Regions from separate parts of the Streptomyces sp. YIM 121038 genome, predicted to be linked through region 3. Evidence: predicted binding sites of a transcription regulator. Region 3 holds the regulator's gene; each other region holds the start of a gene.
The links. The regulator HrcA, encoded in region 3, represses chaperone genes, less so after heat shock. The targets are predictions, from matches to a motif close to TTNGCACTCNGNNNNNCNGAGTGCNAA.

Region 1: groL (chaperonin GroEL) is a predicted target of HrcA. The motif match lies at 4,578-4,604, and genes of this name have one in related genera.
Region 2: groES (co-chaperone GroES) is a predicted target of HrcA. The motif match lies at 3,317-3,343, and genes of this name have one in related genera.

Annotation. Positions count from the first base shown of each region.
Region 1 covers NZ_CP030771.1:4,506,125-4,512,478, forward strand. Annotated here, with positions in the region: gene C9F11_RS18815 (MurR/RpiR family transcriptional regulator) at 1-49, shown strand, start outside; gene murQ (N-acetylmuramic acid 6-phosphate etherase) at 149-1,090, shown strand; gene C9F11_RS18825 (hypothetical protein) at 1,130-1,333, opposite strand; gene C9F11_RS18830 (hypothetical protein) at 1,330-1,545, opposite strand; gene C9F11_RS18835 (helix-turn-helix transcriptional regulator) at 1,660-2,499, shown strand; gene C9F11_RS18840 (DUF397 domain-containing protein) at 2,483-2,743, shown strand; gene groL (chaperonin GroEL) at 2,831-4,453, opposite strand; gene C9F11_RS18850 (cold-shock protein) at 5,818-6,021, opposite strand.
Region 2 covers NZ_CP030771.1:5,805,478-5,811,831, forward strand. Annotated here, with positions in the region: gene tsaD (tRNA (adenosine(37)-N6)-threonylcarbamoyltransferase complex transferase subunit TsaD) at 1-488, shown strand, start outside; gene C9F11_RS24960 (hypothetical protein) at 485-739, shown strand; gene C9F11_RS24965 (class I SAM-dependent methyltransferase) at 757-1,962, opposite strand; gene C9F11_RS24970 (polysaccharide deacetylase family protein) at 2,089-2,994, shown strand; gene groES (co-chaperone GroES) at 3,490-3,798, shown strand; gene groL (chaperonin GroEL) at 3,929-5,557, shown strand; gene C9F11_RS24985 (SDR family oxidoreductase) at 5,761-6,354, opposite strand, start outside.
Region 3 covers NZ_CP030771.1:3,451,031-3,457,384, reverse strand. Annotated here, with positions in the region: gene C9F11_RS14405 (SpoIIE family protein phosphatase) at 1-591, shown strand, start outside; gene hemW (radical SAM family heme chaperone HemW) at 646-1,872, shown strand; gene C9F11_RS14395 (DUF3097 domain-containing protein) at 1,911-2,729, opposite strand; gene C9F11_RS14390 (MBL fold metallo-hydrolase) at 2,786-3,538, opposite strand; gene hrcA (heat-inducible transcriptional repressor HrcA) at 3,790-4,806, shown strand; gene dnaJ (molecular chaperone DnaJ) at 4,807-5,943, shown strand; gene C9F11_RS14375 (nitronate monooxygenase) at 6,151-6,354, shown strand, end outside.

The DNA.
Region 1 (6,354 bases), 1.1 Mb from region 3:
GCTGGCCGCGTCGTACGAAGCCCTGGCCCACCGGCACCGCAACGGCTGAGCCCCTGCCGGGGCCCGGCCCCTCATCGCGCTTCGCGCTCGTCCTCAAACGCCGGACGGGCTGGACAATCCCTCCGTCACCGAAAGAGCCGCTGTGCCCATGACCTCCACCCCCGACGGCTACGGCGAACTACGTGCCGAGCTCGCGTCCCTCACCACCGAGGCCTTCCGGCCCGAGCTCGCCGAGATCGACCGGCTGCCGACGCCGGACATCGCCCGGATCATGAACGGCGAGGACGCGACCGTCCCCACCGCCGTCGCCGCGCAGCTCCCCCGGATCGCCGCGGCCATCGACGCCACGGCGGAGCGGATGGCGCGCGGGGGCCGGCTGGTCTACGCGGGCGCGGGCACGGCCGGGCGCCTCGGCGTCCTGGACGCGTCCGAGTGCCCGCCGACCTTCAACACCGACCCCGGTGACGTCGTCGGCCTGATCGCGGGCGGGCCGCCCGCGATGGTCACGGCGGTCGAGGGCGCGGAGGACAGCAGGGCCCTGGCCGCCGAGGACCTCACGGCGCTCGCGCTCACCCCCGACGACACGGTCGTCGGCATCTCCGCGTCCGGCCGCACCCCGTACGCGATCGGCGCGGTCGAGTACGCCCGTACCGTCGGGGCCCTGACGATCGGCCTGTCCTGCAACGCGGGCAGCGCGCTCGCGGCGGCCGCCGAGCACGGCATCGAGGTCGTCGTCGGCCCCGAACTCCTCACCGGGTCCACCCGCTTGAAGGCGGGCACGGCGCAGAAGCTGGTCCTCAACATGATCTCGACGATCACGATGATCCGCCTGGGCAAGACGTACGGGAACCTGATGGTCGACGTCCGCGCCTCCAACGAGAAGCTGCGCGCCCGCTCCCGCCGCATCGTCGCCCTGGCGACGGGCGCCCCCGACGACGAGATCGAACGCGCCCTGGCCGCCACGGACGGCGAGGTCAAGCCCGCGATCCTCACGATCCTCGGCGCCGTGGACGCCCCCACGGCGGCGCGCCTCCTGACGGAGTCGGGCGGCCACCTCCGCACGGCCCTCGCGGCAACGGACCGGGCGTAACCGGGCGCCCTCACACGGAGCGGGGCCGACACCGACGCCTCACGGCAGCCGTCCTTCCCTGTTGACCTGGCGGACGCGGGCCCGCAGGACCTCGCCCGTCGACGCGGGGGCCGTCGACTCCGGTGGGCAGTCCCACTCCCGGCCGCCGCCCACCGGCCGCAGCTGTACGTAGCCGCCCTCGTGGCCCATCACCTGGCCGACGCTGCCGTCCCGTACGTCCACGGCGTACTCGCCCGGGGTCACTTCGCCGCCCCGCGCAGCACCGCCACGAGGCGCATCGCCGTGTCGAGGTTGCACCTTCCCAACTCCACGAGCGGGTACGGGGCCTCGGCCGCCATCGTCAGGGGGTCCACGCGCAGCGAGGGCAGCGTCAGCCCGAGCCGGGCCAGCTCCGCGCGCAGCGCGGCCACCGTGGCCTCGGCCGCGCGGCCCCTCTCCTCCGCCGTCATCGCCATACCTACGCCTTTCTACTGAGTGTTCAACGTTCCTCACCCAGGGTGTTCAGCCGCGCCTACCCTGAAAAGCGCAGGCCACCCAACAGTCCCCGGTGTCCGAGGAGCTACCTGTCGATGACCCGCCCCAAAGACCTCGACCCGTCGTCGAACCCCCGCGCGTTACTCGGCGCCGAGTTGCGCCACGCTCGTGAGAAGTCCGGCTTCAGCCAGGAGGAGCTCGGCTGCCGCATCTTCGTCAGCGGCTCGTTCATCGGCCAACTGGAGGCCGGTACGCGCCGGATGCAGCCGGACCATGCGCGCATGCTGGATGAGGCGCTGGGGACGGAGGATTTCTTCACCCGCAATTGCAAGGCTGCGGCGAAGTCCCGGTACCCGGAGCACTTCGCGGAAGCGGCGGATGCAGAAGAGATCGCTACGGCGATCCGCCAGTACGCACCGATGCTGATCCCCGGGTTGATCCAGACGCCCGCGTACGCACGAGCCGTGAACCGGGCGCACGACCCAACAGCCCCCGAGGAGACCATCGACGAGTGGGTGGACGGCAGGATGGTGCGGACGCGGCTGCTCAACCACCCGACAAAGCCGTTGTTGTGGGTGGTGCTTGACGAGGCAGTGCTACGTCGAGAGACCGGCGGCCGAGCAGTGATGGCAGAAGCCTTGCGTCACGTGGCAGGTCTGACACGCCGGGGCCGAATCATCGCGCAGGTACTCCCGTTCGACGGAGGGGCGCACAAGGCCATGTCGGGTCCGATGAGGTTGATGGACTTCGAGGACGCCGCCCCGTTGGTCTACTTCGAAGGGCCCGGAACCGGACGGCTGGAGGACGACCCAGCAACAGTCGCGCAGTTGCGGTTCACCTTCGAACTCCTCGTTGCCGCCGCTCTCCCGCCTGAGAAGTCCCTAGCTCTACTCGAGTCAGTGGCGCAGGATTACAGCCATGAGGAGCAACCCTGACTACGACCTGAGCACAGCCGTCTGGCACAAATCGAGCTACAGCGGCGGGGGCGGCAACGAGTGCCTGGAGGTCGCCCGCTGGCGCAAGTCCACGTACAGCGCAGGGGATGGCGGCAACTGCCTGGAGGTGGCAGACGGCCCCCCGGACGTCATCCCCGTCCGGGACTCCAAGGACCCCCTTGGCCCCCACCTCCTCTTCCACCCCCCGGCCTGGTCCGCCTTCATCAGCTCCTTGGGGGCGTAGGGCGGGAAACGCCCGAGGGCGGCACCCCCTGCTGGAAGCAGGGGGTGCCGCCCTCGGGAAGGACGAGCCCGAGCCGAACGAACCGGCTCAGAAGTCCATGTCACCGCCGGGCATGCCGCCCGGAGCGGCCGGCGCGGCCTTCTCCGGCTTGTCGGCGATGACGGCCTCGGTGGTGAGGAACAGCGCGGCGATCGACGCGGCGTTCTGCAGCGCGGAGCGCGTGACCTTCGCCGGGTCGATGATGCCCTCGGCGATCATGTCCACGTACTCGCCGTTCGCGGCGTTCAGGCCGTGACCGGGGGTGAGGTTGCGGACCTTCTCCACGATGACGCCACCCTCGAGGCCGGCGTTCACGGAGATCTGCTTCAGCGGGGCCTCAAGAGCCAGCTTGACGGCGGCGGCACCGGTGGCCTCGTCGCCTTCGAGCTCCAGCTTCTCGAACACCGAGGAGGCCTGGAGCAGGGCCACGCCACCACCGGCGACGATGCCCTCCTCGACGGCCGCCTTCGCGTTGCGAACGGCGTCCTCGATGCGGTGCTTGCGCTCCTTGAGCTCGACCTCGGTCGCGGCACCGGCCTTGATGACGGCCACGCCGCCCGCGAGCTTCGCCAGGCGCTCCTGGAGCTTCTCGCGGTCGTAGTCCGAGTCGCTGTTCTCGATCTCGGCGCGGATCTGGTTCACGCGGCCCTGGACGGCCTCGGAGTCACCGGCACCGTCGACGATCGTGGTCTCGTCCTTGGTGATGACGACCTTGCGGGCGCGGCCGAGCAGGTCGAGACCGGCGTTCTCCAGCTTGAGGCCGACCTCCTCGGAGATGACCGTGCCGCCCGTGAGGATGGCGATGTCACCGAGCATGGCCTTGCGGCGGTCGCCGAAGCCCGGGGCCTTGACGGCGACGGACTTGAAGGTGCCGCGGATCTTGTTGACGACCAGCGTGGACAGGGCCTCGCCCTCGACGTCCTCGGCGATGATCAGCAGCGGCTTGCCCGACTGCATGACCTTCTCCAGGAGCGGAAGGAGGTCCTTCACGTTGGAGATCTTGGAGTTGACGATGAGGATGTACGGGTCCTCAAGCGCGGCCTCCATGCGCTCCATGTCGGTCGCGAAGTACGCCGAGATGTAGCCCTTGTCGAAGCGCATGCCCTCGGTGAGCTCGAGCTCCAGACCGAAGGTCTGCGACTCCTCGACCGTGATGACGCCTTCCTTGCCGACCTTGTCCATGGCCTCGGCGATGAGCTCGCCGATCTGGGTGTCGGCGGCGGAGATGGAGGCCGTGGAGGCGATCTGCTCCTTGGTCTCGACCTCCTTGGCCTGGTCGAGCAGGGCGCCCGAGACGGCCTCGACGGCCTTCTCGATGCCGCGCTTCAGGGCCATGGGGTTGGCACCCGCGGCCACGTTGCGCAGGCCCTCGCGGACCAGCGCCTGGGCCAGGACGGTCGCGGTCGTCGTGCCGTCACCGGCGACGTCGTCCGTCTTCTTCGCGACCTCCTTGACCAGCTCGGCGCCGATCTTCTCGTACGGGTCCTCGAGCTCGATCTCCTTGGCGATGGACACACCATCGTTGGTGATCGTGGGGGCGCCCCACTTCTTCTCGAGGACGACGTTGCGACCCTTGGGGCCCAGGGTCACCTTGACGGCGTCGGCGAGCTGGTTCATGCCGCGCTCGAGGCCGCGCCGTGCCTCCTCGTCGAACGCGATGATCTTGGCCATGTGAAGTGGTCCTCCCGGACAGGGGTGGAAAAACTCGGACCGCGCCGGCGCCCGCGACGGACGGTCTGCCTGCCTTGTGGTTCCTTGCCCCACCCGGCCTGCGGACCTCACCCACCCGGTCCTTCTGTCACTCTCACTCGTAGAGTGCTAACGCCAATGATTAGCACTCGCCCCCTCCGAGTGCAAGGTCGCCCCCACGCTCTGGGGTCCGGCTTCCCCCGGCGCCCACCGCCCACCGGGCACGGACCCCGGCCCCCGACGCCGCCGCCGCGACTGCGGCTGGGCTGCCCGCTTGCCCGCTTGCCCGCTTGCCCGCTTGCCCGCTTGCCCGCTTGCCCGCTTGCCCGCTTGCCCGCTGCGGATCTTCCCCACCCGCCCGCCATGACCAGCCAGCTCCACAGCGCGAGCTGGAGGGCACCCCCCTGCCCACACCGCGCCCTGCCAAGCAAACCGGCACCCTTCGCCCCCCACCACCCGCCAGGCGCGGGCCACCACCCACAACAACACCGCTCCACGCCGGGCCTTTCCCACCCACCCACCCGCCCATGACCAGCCAGCTTCGCCGTGCGGGCGGCCCGTTCGCCCCCCACCGCCCGCCGAGTGCGGGCCGCCACCCACAACACCGCCGCTCCGCGCCGGAACTTTCCCACCCGCCCGCCCATGACCAGGCAGCTTCGCAGCGCGAGCTGGAGGGCACCTCCCTGCCCGCACAGTGCACTGCCGAGCAAACGGGCGGGTGGGTGGGAGGCATCCGCCGCGGAGCGACGGTGTTGGGGGCGACGGCCCGCACCCGAGCGACGGACGACAGGACGAACGACCCGCCGCACGGTGCAGCCGCCTGGTCACGGGTGGGCGGGTGGGAGGCGCCCGCCGCGACAGCGGCGGCCACGGGAGCGACGGCACACGCCCGAGAGACGGGCGGGACAGCGGGGCGAACGAGCCGCCCGCACAGTGCAGCCGCCTGGCCATGGGCGGGCGGGTGGGAGGCACCCGCCGCGACAGCGGCGGCCACGGGGGCGGCGGCCCGCACCCGCGAGACGGACGGGACAGCGGGGCGAACGGGTCGCCCGCACGACGCAGCCGCCTGGTCACGGGTGGGCGGGTGGGAGGCATCCGCCGCGGCAGCGGCGGCGTCGGGGGCGGCGGCCCGCACCCGAGAGACAGGCGGGACGGCAGGGCGAACGGGCCCCGCACAGTGCAGCCGCCTGGCCACGGGCGGGCGGGTGGGAGGCGCCCGCCGCGACAGCGGTGGCGTCGGCGGGGGCACCGGGCCCCGGCCGGAGCGGGGGCCAACAGAGGAGGGCCCGCCTCCCGAACCGGGAGGCGGGCCCACGCGTCGCTGGTGGCCGATCGCGTCAAGCCGCTCAAACAGCGAGCTTGACCATGTCCGCCTGCGGACCCTTCTGGCCCTGCGAGATCTCGAACTCGACTCGCTGACCTTCTTCCAGGGTGCGGTAGCCGTCCATCTGAATCGCGCTGTAGTGGACGAATACATCCGCACCACCGTCGACCGCGATGAAGCCGTATCCCTTCTCCGCGTTGAACCACTTGACGGTGCCCTGAGCCATGCCTAACTCCCCTATTACTGGCCCTTGCGCAGGACCGCACTTCACGGACCCGGGTCAGACCTCACCCCCCATGGGTTGGGGGATGTGCGCCGGAACGCGTCGACCGCGGCTGAATGTATCTGTCCAACTGCCGTCTGCAACAGGTCAATCGGACGAGAATTCTGGGCACGGCCGATCGTCGATATGCGGAGAATTCACCGGCGTTCGGGGCAAGTCGGGCCAGACAAAAGCCATGTTCGGCTCAAATAGGCAGGACACTTTGGCTGCTTCTTGTCGGCTCCGCGGCCGACTTCACCGAGGCGACTCATGCCGCCCGACATCAAAAACGAAGCT
Region 2 (6,354 bases), 2.4 Mb from region 3:
GTCCGCGCGACCCCGCGTACGACTTCTCCTTCTCCGGCCTGAAGACGGCCGTGGCGCGCTGGATCGAGGCGAAGCGGGCCGCGGGCGAGGACGTGCCGGTGCGGGACGTGTCCGCGTCCTTCCAGGAGGCGGTCGTCGACGTGCTCACCCGCAAGGCCGTCAGGGCCTGCAAGGACGAGGGCGTCGACCACCTCATGATCGGCGGCGGCGTGGCGGCCAACACCCGGCTGCGGGCGCTCGCCCAGGAGCGGTGCGAGCGCGCGGGCATCCGCCTGCGGGTGCCGCGGCCCAAGCTGTGCACGGACAACGGCGCGATGGTCGCCGCGCTCGGCGCGGAGATGGTGGCACGCAACCGGCGGCCGTCCGACCTCGGGCTCTCGGCGGACTCCTCCCTGCCGGTGACCGAGCCGCACGTGCCGGGCGCGCACGCCCACACCCACGATCACGACCACGTGCACGAGGTCAGCAAGGACAACCTCTACTCATGAGCGTCGCGCTGATGTGGGAGGCCCGCGCCGCCGAGGGGCGCGGGCCCGAGCTGCTCGCCTGGGCGCGCGCCCAGGGCCTGGCGGCCGCGCCGGTGCGCCGTGAGACCTTCCGCGCGCCCCAGGACCGCGTCCTCGTCATCACCTGGTGGGACGCCGCGTACGACGCCGAGCTGCCGGAGCTGCCCGCGCCGCCCGCGGACCTGGTGTCCCGCCCGCCGCACCGCTGGCGCTTCGAGCCCGTCGACTCCTGACGGGCCCCCGGGCGGGGTCAGGGGGCCGGGTGCCCCACGAGCATGGTGGGCGCGCCCGCGACCCGGGTGAGGAAGACCGTGGCGGAGCCGGGGCCCCGGGGCTTCACCTTGCGGCGGAGCTCCTCCGGCTCCACGGCCGAGCCCCGCTTCTTGACCGTGAGCACACCGACCTCACGCTCCCGCAGCAGCGCTTTGAGCTTCTTCACGTTGAACGGCAGCTGGTCCGTGATCTCGTACGCGCTGGCGTACGGCGTCGTACGGGCCACGTCGGAGGTGACGTAGGCGATCGTCTCGTCGACGAGCCCGCCCTCGACCCGCGCGGCGACCTCCGCGACGAGATGGGCGCGGATGACGGCGCCGTCCGGCTCGTACAGATAGCGGCCGACGGGGCGCACATCGGGGTCCGGGAGCATGACCGCGCGCCCCGCGCACAAAGTGGCGCGTGAAGGCAGAAGGGTCGCCCGGTGCGAGCCGGGCGCGTCCGTGCCGAACCACAGCACCGCTTCCTTCACGTCCCCGCCGTCCGAGATCCACTCGGCCTCCGCCTCCTCGGGCACCGCCTCGTGCGGGATGCCGGGGGCGATCTTCAGGGCCGCGCGCGGGGCCTTCCGCGCGGCCGCCACCGCCCAGGACAGCGGGGGCGAGTACGCCTCCGGGTCGAAGATCCGCCCGCGCCCGCCGCGCCGCGCGGGGTCCACGAAGACCGCGTCGTACCCGGCCGTGTCCACCTCCGTGACATCCGCCTCACGGACCTCGATGAGGTCCTCCAGCCCGAGGGCGGCGGCGTTCGCGCGGGCGACCGCGCAGGTCAGCGGATCGTGGTCGACCGCGAGGACCTCGATTCCGGCGCGTGCGAGCGCGATCGCGTCGCCGCCGATGCCGCCGCACAGATCGGCGATCCGCCGCACGCCGAGCTCCTTGAACCGCTCCGCCCGGTACGTCGCGACGGACGTGCGCGTGGACTGCTCGACGCCGTTCGGCGTGAAGAACATCCGCGCGGCGTCCCCGGCGCCGAACTTCGCCACCGCCCGCTGTCGCAGCCGCGCCTGGGCGAGCGCCGCCGAGACCAGGTCGGCGGGGTGGTCGCGGCGCAGCCGGGTCGCGACCGCGAGCTCCGCGGCCGGTTCGACCTCCCGTACGGCGTCGAGGAGGGCGGTGCCCTCGGCGGTGAGGAGCGCGGCGAAGGCCGTCGTGGCGGGCTGCGGATCGTGCGGAGCGTTCACCGGCCCATTGTGGGCCAGTCGGTGGAAGGTGCGCGTCCGGCGGCGGTGTCGAGCCCTCGGCAGGGCTCTGAACTGCGAGGATCCGGCGCCATGCGACTAGTACGACAAAATGGAGAATGGGTACGAATGGTGAGGGGGCGGGCGCTGCTCGCCCTTGCCGCGCTCGGCGTCGGCGCGGTCGCCTCCGGCTGCGCGTCGGACCCGGACGCCGGTGCGGGGCGCGAGCACGGGGCGCCCGCCGCCCACGGCCAGCAGCCGCGCCTCGCCCCGCCCGCCCAGGCCCTGCGCGAGTACGCCCAGCGGCTGCGCGCCAGCCAGGCCGCGCGGGCCGCCGCCGCGAAGCGCTGGGGACTCGCCGAGGTCCCGCTCACGGCGCCCGCCGCGCCCGCCGTCAAGACGCGTCCCGCCACGCGCAAGGGCTTCGAGGTGCGGGGGCAGGCGGAGCTGCCGCCGGTGTTCACCACGGTGCCGACCAAGGACAAGGTCGTCTTCCTGACCGTCGACGACGGCGCCGAGAAGGATCCGGCCTTCCTGCGGATGATGAGCGACCTGAAGATCCCGTACACCGCGTTCCTCAGCGACTACCTCGTCAAGGAGGACTACGGCTACTTCAAGCGGATGCGGGACCACGGCGTCACGCTGAACAACCACACCCTCAACCACCGCTATCTGCCCGGTCTCTCGTACGAGGCCCAGCGGCACGAGATCTGCGGCATGCAGGACGTCATCGAGCGGCGGTACGGCAAGCGCCCCGAGCTCTTCCGGCCGCCGTACGGCAACTACAACCGCGACACCCTGCGCGCCGCCAGGTCCTGCGGCGTCAAGGCGGTGCCGCTGTGGGCGTCCGAGGGCTTCGCCGACCACATGGAGTGGCGCGAATGGGACAAGGACCTGCACCCCGGCGACATCATCCTCACGCACTTCCGGGGCCGCGAGGACTGGAAGGGCACGATGCCCGACATGGTCCGCACGGTCCTGAAGACGGTCACCGACAGGGGGTACGCGGTGGCCCGCCTGGAGGACTACCTGTGAGGCGCGCCGCCACCGCGGTGCTCCTCCTGGCCCCCCTCCTGCTGACGGGCTGCGCCCAGTCGGTGGACCCGATCGAGAGGCTGGGGAGGAAGGCGGCCGAGAAGATGTCTCCTGGCTGTGCCGAGCGACCGTTGGCCGGACCCCGGGCGGAGAGGCCCCCCTCCGGGCGGAGCCCCAGCGCCCCCGCGCCCCGCGCGGAACCCACCCCGCACGCGAAACGTTGCCCGAAGGAGCACCCGCCCACGGCCTCGCCCGGAGCCCCCCGCTAGCCCCTCGCCCACCCCTCGCGGAGGGGGAAACCTGCCAAGCCGGCGGCAGTCAATTGGCACTCCGCTTGACCGAGTGCTAATCGCCGTCCTAGTCTCGGGCCTGGCACTCCCACCTGGAGAGTGCCAGAAGCGACGGGCAGGTCCGGCACCCGCGACGACGGATCGACCTGGTCGCCACCTCTAGATCAGTTAACCCCGCGAGATCTCCGAAGGGGGAGGTCGGATCGTGACGACCGCCAGCTCCAAGGTTGCCATCAAGCCGCTCGAGGACCGCATTGTGGTCCAGCCGCTCGACGCCGAGCAGACCACGGCCTCTGGCCTGGTTATTCCGGACACCGCGAAGGAGAAGCCCCAGGAGGGCGCCGTCCTCGCCGTGGGCCCGGGCCGCTTCGAGAACGGCGAGCGCCTGCCGCTCGACGTGAAGGTCGGCGACGTCGTGCTCTACAGCAAGTACGGCGGCACCGAGGTGAAGTACAACGGCGACGAGTACCTGGTGCTCTCCGCCCGCGACGTGCTCGCGATCATCGAGAAGTGATCGAGCGCTAGTCACCTGCTTCACCCAGCAGATTTGTTTCGCGCTGCGCCCCTGGTCACCCCGCTGATTGCCGGGCGGCGAGGGGCGCAGTTCGTTCACCCGAGTTTTCCGAGAGGGCTGAATCGCTCCCATGGCGAAGATCCTGAAGTTCGACGAGGACGCCCGTCGCGCCCTTGAGCGCGGCGTCAACAAGCTTGCCGACACGGTCAAGGTGACGATCGGCCCCCGCGGCCGCAACGTCGTCATCGACAAGAAGTTCGGCGCCCCGACCATCACCAACGACGGCGTCACCATCGCCCGTGAGGTCGAGGTCGAGGACCCGTACGAGAACCTCGGCGCCCAGCTGGTGAAGGAGGTGGCGACCAAGACCAACGACATCGCTGGTGACGGCACCACCACCGCCACCGTGCTCGCCCAGGCCCTGGTCAAGGAAGGCCTGCGCAACGTTGCCGCGGGTGCCTCCCCGGCCGCCCTGAAGAAGGGCATCGACGCCGCCGTCAAGGCCGTCTCCGACGAGCTGCTCGCCACCGCGCGGCCGATCGACGACAAGTCCGACATCGCCGCCGTGGCCGGGCTCTCCGCCCAGGACCAGCAGGTCGGCGAGCTCATCGCCGAGGCGATGGACAAGGTCGGCAAGGACGGTGTCATCACCGTCGAGGAGTCCAACACCTTCGGTCTCGAGCTGGACTTCACCGAGGGCATGGCCTTCGACAAGGGCTACCTGTCGCCGTACTTCGTGACGGACCAGGAGCGCATGGAGGCCGTCCTCGAGGACCCGTACATCCTCATCCACCAGGGCAAGATCGCCTCCATCCAGGACCTGCTGCCGCTCCTGGAGAAGGTCATCCAGGCCGGCTCCTCGAAGCCGCTCCTGATCATCGCCGAGGACGTCGAGGGCGAGGCCCTCTCGACCCTCGTCGTGAACAAGATCCGCGGCACCTTCAACGCCGTCGCGGTGAAGGCCCCCGGCTTCGGCGACCGCCGCAAGGCGATGCTCGGCGACATGGCCACCCTCACCGGCGGCACCGTCATCGCCGAAGAGGTCGGCCTCAAGCTCGACCAGGTCGGTCTCGACGTGCTCGGCACCGCCCGCCGCGTGACGATCACCAAGGACGACACCACCATCGTCGACGGCGGCGGCAACGCCGGTGACGTCGAGGGCCGCGTCGCCCAGATCAAGGCCGAGATCGAGACCACCGACTCCGACTGGGACCGCGAGAAGCTGCAGGAGCGCCTCGCGAAGCTCGCCGGCGGCGTGTGCGTGATCAAGGTCGGCGCCGCCACCGAGGTGGAGCTGAAGGAGAAGAAGCACCGTCTGGAGGACGCCATCTCCGCGACCCGCGCCGCGGTCGAGGAGGGCATCGTCTCCGGTGGTGGCTCCGCGCTCGTCCACGCCGCCAAGGTGCTCGAGGGCGGCCTCGGCAAGGAGGGCGACGAGGCCACCGGTGTCGCCGTCGTCCGTGGCGCCGTCGTCGAGCCGCTGCGCTGGATCGCCGAGAACGCCGGCCTCGAGGGCTACGTCATCACCACCAAGGTGGCGGAGCTGGAGAAGGGCCAGGGCTTCAACGCCGCGACCGGCGAGTACGTCGACCTGGTCAAGGCCGGCGTCATCGACCCCGTGAAGGTCACGCGCTCCGCCCTGGAGAACGCGGCCTCCATCGCCTCCCTGCTGCTCACGACCGAGACCCTGGTCGTCGAGAAGCCGGCCGAGGAAGAGGCCGACGCCGGTCACGGCCACGGCCACGGTCACTCCCACTGAGCATGACCTGAGCCGAGCGGTCGGCCAGAACCGACGAAGGCCCGGTATCCCGTCGCGGGATACCGGGCCTTCGCGCTGTCCGCCCCGCCCTGCGGCTCCGCGTCCGCCGGGGTGCGCGGTCCCGTCGGCCGCGGGGGGCCGGTCGCGCCCACGCGGCGGAGCCGCACATGGATACAGCCCCGCGCCCCTTTCGGGGGCGCCTTCTAGCGCGGCTCGTACTTGCGGCCGGTCCTCGACGTCACCCCGCCGAGCAGGGCGCGCGGCGTCACCTTCACCACGCCCATCATCGCCTTGTAGCGGGGGTCGGGCACGGAGAGGGACTTGCCGCGGGCCAGGTCGGTGAGGGCGGTGGAGACCAGTTTGTCCGCGTCCAGCCAGAGCCACTTGGGGATGTTGTCCGTGCCCATGCCCGCCCGCTCGTGGAACTCGGTGCGGACGAAGCCGGGGCACAGGGCCATCAGCCGCACCCCGGACCCGGCGAGGTCCCGCGCCGCGCCCTGGGTGAACTGCGCGATCCACGCCTTCGACGCCCCGTAGGTGCCGCGCGGCACGAAGGCGGCCACCGACGCCACGTTCACGACGCCCCCGCGCCCCCGCTCCCGCATGGTCCCGACCGCCGCCGACGTCAGCCGGAGCACCGCCTCGCAGTGCACCTTCAGCATCGTCAGCTCGTCGGCCATGGGGACTTCCAGATAGCGGCCCTTGTTGGCGAAGCCCGCGTTGTTGACGAGCAGGTCGACCGGGTCGCGCCGGTTCGCGAGCCGCTGTTCGACGGCCGCGATCCCGTCGTCCGTGGA
Region 3 (6,354 bases):
GTCGTCATCGGCCTGGCGCGCCCCTGGCTGCGGCTGCTCGCCCGCGAGGGCTACCAGGTCGCCGAGGTCCTCGACCGCCTCAACCAGCTCCTCCTCGACGACGCCACCGAGGCCGCGGACGCGGCGGCCGCCGTCGTGGCCGTCGCGGGCGGCCAGGGCGTGTCCCCCGAGGGCGCCACCGCGCGCTTCCTGTCCCTCCTGTACGGCGAGCTCGTGCCGTACGACGGCGGGGTGCGCTGCACGGTGGCGTGCGCCGGGCACCCGCTGCCGCTGCTCCTGGGCGCCGACGGCCAGGTGCGGCCCGCCACCGGGCCGCAGATGCTCCTCGGGGTGGTCGACGACGAGACGTACACGAGCGAGACCTTCGACCTGCTCCCCGGTGACACGCTGCTGTGCGTCACGGACGGCGTCACCGAGCGCCGCGGCGGCGGGCGCCTCTTCGACGACGGCGACGGGCTCGCCCAGGCCCTCGCCGACTGCGCGGGGCTCGACGCGGAGCTCGTGGCCGAGCGGGTCCGCCGCCTCGTCCACGAGTTCTCGACGCGGCCGCCCGACGACGACCTGGCGCTCCTGGTGCTCCAGGCCCGCTGACCCCGCGGCGGTGGGGACCGGGGGGACCCGCGGACCGGGCCCATAATGGAAGGCATGCCTTCCGCCCTGCCCGATGGAGAACCCGTGCCCCTGGACGGGACGCTCCCCCCGTCCGCCCTGGGCGGAACGGCCCCACTCGGCTTCTACCTGCACGTTCCGTACTGCGCCACGCGCTGCGGCTACTGCGACTTCAACACCTACACCGCCCCCGAGCTGCGCGGCACCGGCGGCGTCCTCGCCTCCCGGGACAACTACGCCGAGACCCTCGTCGACGAGGTCCGCCTGGCCCGCAAGGTCCTCGGCGACGACCCGCGCCCGGTCCGCACGGTCTTCGTCGGCGGCGGCACGCCCACGCTCCTCGCCGCCGACGACCTCGTCACGATGCTGAGCGCCGTCCGCGACGAGTTCGGCATCGCCGCCGACGCGGAGATCACCACCGAGGCGAACCCGGAGTCGGTCGACCCCGCGTATCTGAGCACCCTGCGCGAGGGCGGCTTCAACCGCGTCTCCTTCGGCATGCAGAGCGCCAGGCAGCACGTCCTGAAGATCCTCGACCGCACGCACACCCCCGGGCGGCCCGAGGCCTGCGTCGCCGAGGCGCGCGCGGCGGGCTTCGAGCACGTCAACCTCGACCTGATCTACGGCACCCCCGGCGAGAGCGACGACGACTGGCGGGCCTCCCTCGACGCCGCGATCGGCGCCGGGCCCGACCACGTGTCCGCGTACGCGCTGATCGTCGAGGAGGGCACGCAGCTGGCCCGCCGCATCCGGCGCGGCGAGGTCCCCATGACGGACGACGACGTGCACGCCGACCGCTATCTGATCGCCGAGGAGGCCCTGTCGGCCGCCGGGTTCCAGTGGTACGAGGTGTCCAACTGGGCCACCTCGGAGGCGGGCCGCTGTCTGCACAACGAGCTGTACTGGCGGGGCGCCGACTGGTGGGGCGCGGGCCCCGGCGCGCACAGCCACGTCGGGGGCGTGCGCTGGTGGAACGTGAAGCACCCCGGCGCGTACGCGGCCGCCCTCGCGGAGGGGCGTTCGCCGGGGGCCGGGCGTGAGCTCCTCGCGGACGAGGACCGCCGGGTGGAGCGGATCCTCCTCGAACTGCGGCTCCGGGACGGCTGCCCGCTGTCGCTCCTGAAGGAAGCGGGCCTGGCCGCCTCGCGCCGCGCCCTGACGGACGGCCTCCTGGCCCCCGGGCCCTACGAGCAGGGGCGGGCGGTGCTGACCCTGCGCGGCCGCCTCCTGGCCGACGCGGTGGTCCGCGACCTGGTCGACTGAGGCCGTCCCGGGGGGGGGCGACTGAGCCCCCCCGGGGGCTACGGGGCCGTCACGAAATCGATCAGTTCCTCGACGCGGCCCAGAAGCTCCGGCTCCAGGTCCTTGTAGCTGCGCACCGAGCCCAGGATCCGCTGCCACGCGGCCCCGGTGTTCTCCGGCCAGCCGAGGGCCCGGCACACCCCGGTCTTCCAGTCCTGGCCGCGCGGCACGCGGGGCCAGGACGCGATGCCCAGGGACGACGGCTTCACCGCCTCCCAGACGTCGATGTACGGGTGGCCGACCACCAGCGCGTGCGGGCTGGAGACCCCGGCCGCGATCCGGGACTCCTTGGAGCCGGGCACGAGGTGGTCCACGAGGACGCCGAGGCGCGCGTCGGGGCCCGGCGCGAACTCCGCGACGATCGCCGGAAGGTCGTCGACGCCCTCCAGGTACTCGACGACGACGCCCTCGATGCGCAGGTCGTCGCCCCACACCTTCTCGACGAGCTCCGCGTCGTGGCGGCCCTCCACATAGATGCGCCCGGCGCGCGCCACCCGGGCCCGCGCCCCGGGAACGGCGATCGATCCCGACGCGGTGCGCGCGGGCCGCGCGGCCGCCGCCGCGGCCTTCGGGCGGACGAGCGTGACGGCCCTGCCCTCCAGGAGGAAGCCGCGCGGCACCATCGGGAACACCCGGTGCTTGCCGAAGCGGTCCTCAAGGGTCACCGTCGGGCCCTCGGCGGTCTTCTCGCAGCGGATCACCGCGCCGCAGAAGCCGGTCCGGACCTCCTCCACCACCAGGTCGACGTCGGCGGGGACTTCGGGAACGGGGGCCGACCTCTTCCACGGCGGGGTGAGGTCCGGGTTGTAGCTGCGCATTCGACAGACGTTATGACATCGCGTGACGTCCCGTCACGGGGACGTGCCCGCGCCGCTCAGCGCACCCCGAACCGTGCCGCCAGCTCCTTGCGTTGGGCCCGTACGAAGGCCTCGTCGACGACCGCCCCGTGCCCCGGCACGTACCGCGCGTCCGGGCCGCCCAGGTCGAGCAGCCGGTCGAGCGCGGCGGGCCACCGCCCGGGGACCGCGTCGGGGCCGGCCTGGGGCTCGCCCGACTCCTCCACGAGGTCCCCGCAGAAGACGACCTCGGGCTCTCCGGGCCCGCCGGGCACCAGGACGGCCAGGTCGTGGCCGGTGTGGCCGGGGCCGACGTTCGCGAGGAGCACCTGGACGCCGCCCAGGTCGAGGGTCCACTCGCCGCTCACCAGGTGGCGCGGAAGGACCAGGAGGTCGGTGGCCTCGGCGGCGGCGCGGGCGTCCAGGCCCTGGCTGACGGCGTCCGTGCGCAGGCCCTCGCGGTCCCGGTCGAGCACCGCGTCGACGCCGACCGCGCCGAACACCTCGACCCCGGCGAACGCCGCGGCGCCGAGCACGTGGTCGAAGTGGGGGTGCGTCAGCGCGAGATGGGTCACACGGCGGCCGCCGCCGAGCAGCCGCCGGGCCTCGGCGCGCAGCCACGCGCCCTCCCGCAGGCTGGATCCGGCCTCGATCATCAGGGCGGCCTCGTCGCCGACGACCAGGCCGACCGTGCAGTCCCACACGGGCAGCCGGTACCGCCCCACCCGTGCGGCGAGCCGCTCCCAGCCCGCCTCCCGCCAGTCAGGGGCCGGTGTCACGCTTACGTCCATACGGTGACGCTAGCGCCACCGCCGTCCCCCGGCAGCCGGTGCCCCCGTGCCGCCGGGGCCGCCGCACGGGGCGCGAGCGGGCCGGTGGCACGGGCCACACGTGGGCATGACTAAAGGAGTCGGCCCTTGCCGGGGCTGTACCCGGCGGCCGTACACTGACTCGATGAAGGTTGGCACTCGCGCGTGGTGAGTGCCAGGGTGGGGCCGCCGCGGGGGCCAAGGACGAGGGACGACAGGTGGAGGTGTGCGCGATGCTCAGTGAACGCAGGCTTGAGGTGCTGCGCGCCATCGTCCACGACTACGTGGGCACCCAGGAGCCGGTCGGCTCCAAGGCGCTCACCGAGCGTCATCACCTGGGCGTCTCCCCGGCCACGGTCCGTAACGACATGGCGGCGCTGGAGGAGGAGGGGTTCATCGCCCAGCCGCACACCAGCGCCGGGCGCATCCCCACCGACAAGGGCTACCGGCTGTTCGTGGACAAGCTGGCGGGCGTCAAGCCGCTGAGCTCCCCCGAGCGCCGCGCGATCCAGCACTTCCTGGACGGCGCCGTCGACCTGGACGACGTCGTGGGCCGTACGGTGCGGCTGCTCGCGCAGCTGACCCGGCAGGTCGCCGTGGTGCAGTACCCGTCCCTGACGCGGTCGACGGTGCGCCACGTGGAGCTGCTCTCGCTCGCGCCGGCCCGGCTCATGCTCGTCCTGATCACGGACACGGGGCGGGTCGAGCAGCGCCTGATCGACTGCCCGGCGCCGTTCGGTGAAACGTCACTCGCGGACCTGCGGGCGCGGCTCAACAGCCGGGTCGCGGGCCGCCGGTTCTCGGACGTGCCGCAGCTCGTCCAGGACCTGTCCGAGTCCTTCGACAAGGAGGACCAGGCCACGGTGGCGACGGTCCTGTCCACCCTCCTCGAAACCCTGGTCGAGGAGAACGAGGAGCGGATGATGATCGGCGGCACCGCCAATCTCACCCGCTTCGGACATGACTTCCCTCTCACGATCCGGCCGGTCCTCGAGGCCCTGGAGGAACAGGTCGTCCTCCTCAAGTTGCTTGGTGAGGCTACGGATTCGGGCATGACCGTGAAGATCGGTCACGAGAACGCCCACGAGGGACTCAGCTCCACGTCCGTGGTCTCCGTCGGCTACGGTTCGGGAGGCGAGGCAGTGGCCAAGCTAGGCGTGGTCGGACCGACCCGCATGGACTATCCGGGAACGATGGGAGCAGTACGCGCAGTGGCACGTTACGTCGGACAGATCCTGGCGGAGTCGTAAGTGGCCACGGACTACTACGCCGTGCTCGGCGTGCGCCGCGACGCGTCCCAGGACGAGATCAAGAAGGCTTTCCGGCGGCTCGCGCGCGAGCTGCACCCGGACGTCAATCCCGATCCCAAGACGCAAGAGCGCTTCAAAGAGATCAACGCCGCCTACGAAGTCCTCTCGGACCCGCAGAAGAAGCAGGTCTACGACCTCGGCGGCGACCCGCTGTCCCAGTCGGGCGGCGCGGGCGCGGGCGGTTTCGGAGCCGGTGGCTTCGGCAACTTCTCGGACATCATGGACGCGTTCTTCGGTACGGCGTCGCAGCGCGGGCCGCGCTCGCGCACCCGCCGCGGCCAGGACGCCATGATCCGGCTGGAGATCGACCTCAACGAGGCGGCCTTCGGCACGACCAAGGACATCCAGGTCGACACGGCCGTCGTCTGTACGACGTGCTCCGGCGAGGGCGCCGCACCCGGCACCTCCGCGCAGACCTGTGACATGTGCCGCGGCCGCGGCGAGGTGTCCCAGGTCACGCGGTCCTTCCTCGGCCAGGTCATGACCTCGCGGCCCTGCCCCCAGTGCCAGGGCTTCGGCACCGTGGTGCCCACGCCGTGCCCCGAGTGCGCGGGCGACGGCCGGGTCCGCTCCCGGCGCACCCTCACGGTCAAGATCCCCGCGGGTGTCGACAACGGCACGCGGATCCAGCTCGCGGGCGAGGGCGAGGTCGGCCCGGGCGGTGGCCCGGCGGGCGACCTCTACGTGGAGATCCACGAGCTGCCCCACGCCGTCTTCCAGCGGCGCGGCGACGATCTGCACTGCACCGTCACCATCCCGATGACGGCGGCGGCGCTCGGCACGAAGGTCCCGCTGGAGACGCTCGACGGCGTCGAGGAGGTCGACATCCGGCCCGGCACGCAGTCCGGGCAGTCGATCCCGCTGCACGGGCGCGGCGTCACGCATCTGCGGGGCGGCGGTCGCGGCGATCTGATCGTGCACGTGGAGGTGCTCACGCCCTCGAAGCTCGACGCCGAGCAGGAGCGGCTGCTGCGGGAGCTCGCGAAGCTCCGGGGCGAGGAGCGGCCCACGGGGCAGTTCCAGCCGGGGCAGCAGGGGCTGTTCTCGCGCCTGAAGGACGCGTTCAACGGGCGTTAGCGCGTGGACGGTGGGCCCGGTTTCCAGGTGCTCGGCACCGGGGCTGGGCCCATCCCCAGCGGGAGACGGCGGTCGAGCGCTCCGCGTCGGGGCCGTGACCGGCGAAGCCGCGGGCCACGGGTGGGCGGGTGGGAGGAATCCCGCCGCGGTAGCGGTGGGGACGCACCCCGCACGAGGCGCCCCCGCCAGACGTGGCACGATGCGCTTATGGTCTCCCCTCTCCACGCTCTCTGTCGTCATCCGATCGTGCAGGCCCCGATGGCGGGCGGGGGCTCGACCCCGCAGCTCGCGGCGGCCGTGTCCGAGGCCGGGGGGCTCGGCTCGCTCGCGGCCGGGTACAAGACCGCCGACGGCATGTACCAGGAGATAAAGCAGGTCAGGGGCCTGACGGCGCGCCCGTTCGGGGTGAAC